Regions from separate parts of the Candidatus Seongchinamella marina genome, predicted to be linked through region 2. Evidence: predicted binding sites of a transcription regulator. Region 2 holds the regulator's gene; the other holds the start of a gene.
The links. Region 2 encodes FNR, which switches genes on or off when oxygen is low (the NO sensors DNR and NnrR bind a similar motif). Its sites were predicted from a motif close to TTGATNNNNATCAA; they were not measured.
Positions count from the first base shown of each region.

Region 1 (4,427 bases), on a different contig from region 2:
CTTTTTCGGAAACGTGCGGGCCTACCAGCACTTGAAATACGCGCTCTTGGTTCATCCCAACATCTCCTCAAGCTTTTTAACCGCGTCAACAGTCACGATCACTTTGTCGTGGGCGATGAGGCTAACAGGGTCAACACCGTCTACATCGCGAACATCAACCTTGTGCAGGTTGCGTGACGCCAGGTAGAGGTTTTCGTTTACTTCTGCAGAAACGATCAGCGCGTTATCAACACCGTAGCCACCCAATTGCTCTAAAAGCAGCTTGGTTTTGGGCTGTTCCAGGTCCAGACTTTCTACCACGACCAGACGTTCCTGGCGGGCCAGCTCAGACATGATGGTGCGCAGAGCAGCGCGATACATTTTGCGATTCACTTTTTGCGAGTGATCCTGCGGCTGGGCCGCGAAGGTCACACCACCGGAACGCCAGATGGGAGAACGAATCGTTCCCGCACGAGCTCGACCGGTACCTTTTTGACGCCATGGCTTCTTACCACCGCCAGAAACCGCTGCGCGGTTCTTTTGGGCACGAGTGCCCTGTCGGGAGCCTGCCATATAAGCAGTCACGACCTGGTGAACCAGGTCCTCGTTGTATTCTTTAGCGAAAGCAACATCAGAGACGGAAACCTTGCCCGCATCTGCATTACCCGCTTTAACTACATTCAGTTCCACGTTAGAGACCCCCTAACCTTATGCCTTGACAGTGGGACGTACGACGACGTCACCACCCGGAGCACCTGGCACGGCACCCTTGATGAGCAGCAAATTGCGCTCGGCATCAACACGAATAACTTCCAAACCCTGGGTAGTCACTTGCTCGGAACCCATGTGGCCTGACATCTTCTTGCCTTTAAATACACGGCCGGGTGTTTGACACTGACCGATAGATCCATTGGCACGGTGAGAGATAGAGTTGCCGTGTGTGGCATCCTGCATGGTGAAGTTCCAGCGCTTGATACCGCCCTGAAAGCCTTTACCCTTGGACTTGCCAGTCACATCTACAATCTGACCAACCTCGAAGCGCTCAACCGTTAGCTCAACGCCAACTTCAGGAGCTTCATCAGAGGCTTCCAGACGAAACTCAGACAGCTTGGTGCCTGCCTCGACACCCGCCTTGGCGAAATGTCCTGCTTCAGATTTACTCACTTTAGAGGCCTTACGGTTTCCCGTTGTGACCTGAATTGCTCTATAACCGTCGGTTTCGAGCTCTTTGATCTGAGTAACGCGGTTTGGAGAGACCTCCACTACGGTTACGGGTATTGATGCGCCGTCTTCGGTAAAAACACGAGTCATACCGGACTTGCGGCCGACTAATCCAATAGCCATTTTGCTAACCTCTCAGTGTACGGGGCTATATACCCTCTATGGCTGCCCAATCGCTCAACGAGTAACTGGGCATTACACACCCGGGGATTATCCCGAGCAGGTCTTGCTACATATTGTAGTTAACCAAGACTGATCTGAACTTCTACACCTGCTGCCAGGTCTAGTTTCATCAGGGCGTCTACAGTCTTCTCTGTAGGCTCCACGATGTCTAACAGACGCTTGTGAGTACGAATTTCGTACTGGTCACGTGCATCCTTGTTTACGTGCGGCGATACCAACACGGTGTACTTTTCCTTCCGCGTGGGAAGGGGGATAGGACCTTTAACCTGTGCACCTGTGCGGCGCGCAGTTTCCACAATCTCCTGAGTCGACATATCGATCAGCTTGTGGTCAAAAGCCTTAAGGCGTATACGAATACGTTGATTCTGCACCTGACCTAACTCCAATTGAATAAAAAACCAGAGGTCCGCAGTGGAACCCCCCGAAAAAAGGAACGCGAATTCTAATGATGCCCCCCTACCCTGTCAACCCGGATTGGGGATTATTTTTAGGGAATATGACTATGCCCGAAAGCCCTCGCGAAGGGCGGCGACTATACGCCCCGCTGAAGCACATTGCCACTCAAATAACTGGCCATTCTGGTTCAGTTGTAATCGATGCGGTGAAAAGCTAATCCGACACTCATAAAATGACCTTGCGCTGCAGGAACGAACCGGATGCTGCTTCCAGCAAAAAAAAAGGCCAGCGCTCAACTAGCAGGGAACATCACGCGGGAGAGGAATACTCGGACCGATATTTATGCAGTATGGTTATAACAGAGTCACGCCAAAGAAAGCCCCAACCCGAAGCCGGGCTGGTAGTTGCGAGTAATCAGTCGGCACAGCTCATGCAACAGTTTGACTCCGGGATCGCCTGCAGGCGACCGGCCTCGATATTCGCGCCACACTTTTCGCAGTCGCCGTAGGTGCCATCAGCAATTTTATCCAAGGCAACCTGAATCGCATGCAGTGATTGACGTGTCTCGTTGCCAATGGCATCAATGACCTCATCATTTTCTCGTTCCTGAGCTTGCTCGGCGGAATCCCCGGAGTGCTCCTGGGTCACGTCCTTCTTGATACTGGAGAGCCGCGTTTGCATCGACGCGCGGCGCTGTTCCAACTCTGCTCGCAGCTCTTCAATAGCCATTGGAGTCATCAGGCCGCAGTCAGCATACGATAGAGTTCATCTTTGAGATGCACTCTGCGAATTTTGGCTTCTTCCTCGGTGCGAGTCGCTACAGGAGTTACCTCATCTTCCATCTTCTCTATGCTGCGAGTCAGATCGTGATACTCGTCAAACAGGCGGCGAAAGTGCGCGTCACCCACTTTTAATTCATGAATACGTTCATTCAATTCAGGAAACTCGTTGTGGAGGTCGTGATGCGGTACGGACATTGGTTTTCCTCAATATAAATTCGCTTTATGTCGCAAATACAGACTATCAAGTTGGCTGGCGACAACAATGATCCAGATCAGTATAGCGAGCTCAAATAACGGCGGGCCAGACTTGAAAAAAGCAACCAGAAGCTCAACTATAGAACAAACCACCCCGGGAGAACATTGTGGACAGACAACAGAGCACTCACTCCGTATTCATGGGCTACCTGTTGTGGATATTTGGTTTTATTGGCGCCCACCGCTTCTACTACGGCAAGCAAATATCTGGGGTGATATGGTTTTTTACCCTGGGCCTGTTCTTCGTTGGCTGGATAATCGACCTGCTGCTGATACCAGCAATGTCCCGAGAGGCCGATCGACGTTTCATTCCTGGCCCGGTGGATTATGACCTCACCTGGATCCTGCTGACATTTCTGGGCTGGCTGGGCATTCATCGCCTTTACATGGGCAAATGGTTTACCGGTATCGTCTATATGTTTACTGCTGGCTTGTTCGGCTTGGGCATTCTGTGGGATTTCCTGACCCTTAATGAGCAGCTGTCCGACGTCAACAACGACTATTAAACGGTCGCTAGTGCTCTCGGGTCGCGCGGAACTCAAGCTCGGGCCAGCGTTCTTCCATTAATGCGAGGTTGACACGGGTTGGGGCCAGGTAGGTGAGATGCCCTCCCCCATCCACTGACAGGTGCTCTGCGGCTTTCTTGCGAAACTCTTCCAACTTGCGGGGATCGTCGCAGATTACCCATCGAGCGGTGTACACATTGATAGGCTCATACAGCGCCTCTACTTTATATTCATCCTTCAACCGATAGGCGACCACATCAAACTGCAGCTGGCCAACAGCGCCCACAATGAGGTCAGAAGAACTAATGGGTGCAAAAACCTGCGTCGACCCCTCTTCTGAAAGCTGCTGCAACCCTTTCTGCAATTGCTTGGATTTCATTGGGTCCGCCAAGCGAATCCGCCGAAAAAGCTCTGGTGCAAAGTGAGGAATGCCAGTGAACTGCAGCTCCTCGCCTTCACTGAAGGTATCGCCAATCTGAATAGTACCGTGGTTATGCAAACCGATAATATCCCCAGATACGGCTTCTTCTACCAGCACCCGCTCGCCAGCCTTGAAGGTGACTGCGTCAGCGATCTTTACATCCTTGCCAATGCGCACGTGACGCATCTTCATGCCCTTGGTGTAACGGCCTGAGCAGACCCGCATGAAAGCAATACGATCCCGATGACGAGGATCCATATTGGCCTGAATTTTGAACACAAAGCCGGAAAGTCCGGTCTCGCCGGCAGGCACATTTCGAGTAGTCGTTTCTCTATCGAGTGGAGCTGGCGCCCACTCTACAAAATCATTCAACATTTCACGCACGCCAAAGTTACCCAGTGCCGTGCCGAAAAACACGGGACTCAGTTTCCCAGCGAGGAAGAGTTCGAGGTCGAATTCATGGCTGGCGCCACGAACCAACTCCACCTCTTCCACAAAATCGGCATAGTCTTCACCCAGCAAATTTCGCGCCTCATCGCTGTCCAGGCCCTGAATAAGTTCGTCATCAGACAATACCGAACCCCGACCGGGGGTATAACAATGAATCGTGTCGCTATAAAGGTTGTAAACACCCTTGAAGAAAGTGCCCATACCGATAGGCCAGTTGATTGGAGCGCCCTGAAT
Region 1 covers NZ_SHNP01000005.1:251,566-255,992, reverse strand. Annotated here, with positions in the region: gene rplW (50S ribosomal protein L23) at 1-55, opposite strand, end outside; gene rplD (50S ribosomal protein L4) at 52-669, opposite strand; gene rplC (50S ribosomal protein L3) at 688-1,323, opposite strand; gene rpsJ (30S ribosomal protein S10) at 1,443-1,754, opposite strand; gene EYC87_RS14860 (TraR/DksA family transcriptional regulator) at 2,194-2,508, opposite strand; gene EYC87_RS14855 (HP1242/YdcH family protein) at 2,517-2,756, opposite strand; gene EYC87_RS14850 (NINE protein) at 2,957-3,322, shown strand; gene EYC87_RS14845 (peptide chain release factor 3) at 3,330-4,427, opposite strand, start outside.
Region 1: EYC87_RS14855 (HP1242/YdcH family protein) is a predicted target of FNR. The motif match lies at 2,824-2,837, and genes of this name have one in related genera.

Region 2 (4,427 bases):
GGGAAGGATTCTCGTTGTCCATAGGTTGTCCATAAACGGTGCTTAAAACCGACCGGCCTCGTTGCTGTTGCGATCTGGCCGTTTGAACGATAAATCGATGCAGTCGCTTCATTAACTGACAGGCACCAAGGCGCCTCTATAATGGTAGAGTGAGCATCACGGTTGGTTCAGTATTTACGCAAGGGATATCAGTTTGATACAAATAGAAGAGTGGCGAGCTAGAGGGCAGCAAGTTGAACTGCTTGGGCACAACTTGTTTTACATTGACGAACACCCCACTGAAAGTCCTCGCGGTACTATTGTGCTGATACATGGCTTTCCTACTGCCAGCTGGGACTGGTGGAAGATTTGGCCTGAGCTGAACAAGCACTACCGTTTGGTGGCTATGGACATGTTGGGCTTTGGGTTCAGCGCTAAGCCATGCCCTCATGATTACCGTATCGTAGAGCAGGCTGATTTGTGCGAGGCTTTGGTGAGTCATCTTAATCTGCACGAGTTCCATGTGTTGGCCCACGACTATGGCGATACCGTAGCGCAGGAAATGCTGGCGAGGCAAAATGTGCAGCAGGGGGCAGGCCGCTGGCTGTCCTGTCTTTTTCTCAATGGTGGCTTGTTTCCAGAAACGCACAATGCACTGCTAGTACAGCGTTTGCTATTGGGCCGTTTGGGTTTTCTGGTTCGTCATGCATTTAGTAAGGCGAGCATGCGGAAATCCTTTGACCGGGTCTTTGGCCCAGACACCCCCACCAGTGACGAAGAGCTCAATGCATTTTGGGATTTATTCACCCTTGATAATGGCCAACGGAATCTGCATCGTTTAATTCATTCTATGACTGACAGACGAATCAATCGCGAGCGCTGGCTGCTTGCGCTTCAGCAGGCCTGTTGTCCCATCGGACTTATCAACGGCAGTGTTGATCCCGTTTCAGGTGAGCACATGGTGGCGCGCTTTGAGGAGCTTGTCGGTGGTGAACACTTTATCAGACGCTTGCCTGCGATCGGGCATTACCCTCAGGTCGAGTCACCCTTGGAGGTGCAGGCTTATTATCTCGAGTTTTTAGCGGCGATGGAGCCTGCGGGCTGATTATGTTTGTCGGCGTCCGATTTGTCGCTGCTATGCCTGACTAGTCGCTTTTTCACCCATGCCTTTAGCTGGTGTTCGTTGAGCACACCTTAGGCTTAGAGTCAATCTGGAGGGATTGAAACCATGAAAAGAACTTTGCTACTGCTTCTGGCCATCTCCATAGCGGCCTGTGCGATAGGAACAGACCCGGCTGTGACAGCAAGTGCAATTGACGATTTTCAGCCTGATGCCCGCCCCACGGCCAAGACAATGGTGTATGAGTGCGACGATGCAGAATTCATTACGAGGGTAGGGCCAGGAGAAATGGCCTTGTGGTTTGAAGATCGCTACCTGATTCTGTCACAGGTGCGTGCCGCCTCAGGCACAAAATACCAGGAGGGTGATGTCGTCTTCTGGTCGAAGGGAGACCAGGTGATTTTTAGCGCAGCGGGAGTCCGCTATGCAAATTGCCAGATCAATCATGTCCGCGCGCCCTGGGAAGATGCCAGACGGCGCGGTGTGGATTTTCGTGCGGTAGGCAATGAGCCAGGGTGGCATTTGGAGGTGCGCGGTGATCAGCACCTGCTTTTTGTCGGAGATTACGGTGCGACTAAAATCATGTTCAGCAATGTCCAGACCACTGAAGGTCGCGAGCAATTGCATTATTTGTCTCAAGACGATGACGACAGCATTAATGTCACCGTCATTGAGAGCGCGTGTATCGATACGATGAAGGGCGACCAGTTTCCTTACAATGTGCAAGTTCAACTTAATGACCGTAATTATCAAGGCTGCGGCCGTACGCTGGATCATCCATGGGAATAGACCGCTCTGCCATACCCTGAGCCGGGTTTCACTAACAAGCCGAAGGTGTGCTGAATCATTATAATGTGGTTTCCCCAAAAGCGATTCTGTTTGCGGCGCAATGACATTTCAGTTTGAGCAGGTCAATTCGCTTTGATGTACGTTGGGCTGAAGAAATTAATGTAAGTGAATGTTTAAGGCGTGCGTTAATGGCGAGCCTGCCTTTAGCTGCCAAGATTCGCCATGTCCTGCAAACCTTGAGGATTCAGGATTTCAATTTCTTTATTGTCTACGCGTAAAACATCCATTTTTTGCATTCGGCTAAAGACCCGGGAGACCGTTTCAACGGTTAACCCGAGATAGTTACCTATGTCGACTCGGGACATAGGTAAGCGAAACTGGGTGGCGCTGAGTTTGCGCCGGGCGTTGCGGCCCGAGATACTGAGCATGAGTGCAGCAACGCGCTCATCTGCAGAATTTTTACTCAGCAGCGTGATCAATTGTTGATCTTCGGTGATTTCGCGGCTCAGAAGTTTGAAAAAGTGGCGCTGAAGGTTGGGCATCAAGGTGCTGAGTTTTTCGAGTGAAGCGAAGGGAATCTCGCAAACGGCAGCGGTCTCCAGCGCTTTGGCAGAAGACGCGTGCGCATTGTTGCTAATGCCGTCCATGCCAAGTATCTCCCCTGGAAAATAAAAACCGGTGACCTGTTCTTGACCATCGTCTGTCGTCTTATAGGCCTTAATAGTTCCAGAGCGGACGGCGTACACCGATTGAAAATCGTCACTTTCCCGGTACAGGTGCTGGTGCTTTTGCAAGGGTTTGCTTCGCTGGATGATGTCGTCCAGCTGCTGGATATCATCGCTCTCTAATGCCAGGGGTAGGCAGATGCTGTTTAGGCGACAGTTCCCGCAATTAACCTGATAGTCATGAGTGCAGGGGTTGGAGGCCGTATCCTGGGCCCGTGTGAGATGAATCGTCATTTGCTTCTCCTTGCAATGCTTCGAAATTATAGACGATTTTTCCATCATTCTGTAATTCGATTTCTGTGCCAAATTCATACAGTTGCTGAGAACTTAGGCGCAGATTCATCACCTTTATGGGTGCCCAAATATGCGTCAAAAAGCATACATATATTTCGCAAGAAGGGTCTCCCGCGCTTGGTCACACTGATCGTGTTTTCCGAAATCTCCAGTAATTGATCGGCGACCATTGGCGCCAGTTGATCCAGCTGTCGCTGGAATATGTGACTAAAGTCGATACCGAATTGACGGTTGCAATCACTGATATCCAGTTTCAGCTCTGATATCAGTGTCATGATGATGTGTCGACGTAACTTGTCATCATCGTTGACGCGGCAACCCCGGGTCACAGGCAGCGCGCCTGCATCCAGTAATTGGTAGTAAGCGTCCAGTTCGCGCTCGTTTTGGAGGTAGAAATCGCCAATCTGGCTGATAGAGGAGACTCCAAGCCCCAATAAGTCATCGGCCATGTGGAGGGAGTAGCCCTGAAAGTTGCGCTGCAAACGTCCCTCTCCCTGGGCAACGGCCAACTCATCTTGCGGCATTACATAGTGGTCCATGCCAATATGAAGGTAGCCAGCATCCTGCAGAGTGTGGCTGATGATTTCATGCAGCAGCAGCTTTTCGTTTGGTTCTGGCAGACTTAACCGATCGATGGCTCGCTGGCTGCTGAAGCGTTCCGGCAAGTGAGCATAGTTATAGCAGGCTATGCGATCCGGGTGCAGAGAAATGACCTTGCCTAGCGTTTCAGTCATGGTATGGCGGTCCTGGTGTGGCAGCCCATAGATCAGGTCAAAACTCAAAGATCGATAATTGTGAGCGCGAATGCAATCGACCAGTGACGCAATTTGTGGGTAGGACTGAACTCGGTTGACCGTTTTTTGCACCAGCGGATCAAAGTCCTGAATGCCAAGGCTGATTCGGTTAAAGCCGACGCCTTTTAGCAACGCGATGGTGCTGTTCTCAACAGTTCTTGGATCAATTTCAATAGAGTACTCGCGGTACCCCTTGTCCAGAAGGCGAAAGTGGCTCGCCAACAGGTGCATCAGCTCAGTGATTTGGGCGTGATCCAGGTAAGTGGGCGTGCCGCCACCCCAGTGCATCTGGGTGATGGGTCGCTGATCGCCAACCAGCTCAGACTGCAAAATAATTTCATGCTGCAGACTTTTCAGGTACTGCTGGGCGACATTTTTTTTACGCGTTACGATTTTATTGCAGGCACAGTAGTAGCAGATATCGCTGCAAAATGGCACGTGCAGGTAAAGCGACAGTGGTGCACGTTTATGATCACCATCACTGTTTTGCCAGTCGCGGTACTGTTGCATCGGGAAGTCCCGGCGAAACTGGGGAGCGGTGGGGTAGGAAGTATAACGAGGGCCTTGGCTGGCATATTTTTTAGCCAGATTCATGTCGGCCTGATGTCTTGTGGCTACGGCGGCAGAAGCGACAAGGTCGGAGTGCACGGTGTTCATCGGGGGATAAAGCTCTCGAATATATTGACAGTGACGATAACAGTATCGGCACTGCCGGACGTTGATCTG
Region 2 covers NZ_SHNP01000004.1:281,286-285,712, reverse strand. Annotated here, with positions in the region: gene EYC87_RS12650 (alpha/beta fold hydrolase) at 194-1,084, shown strand; gene EYC87_RS12645 (COG3650 family protein) at 1,208-1,888, shown strand; gene fnr (fumarate/nitrate reduction transcriptional regulator Fnr) at 2,092-2,847, opposite strand; gene hemN (oxygen-independent coproporphyrinogen III oxidase) at 2,922-4,358, opposite strand.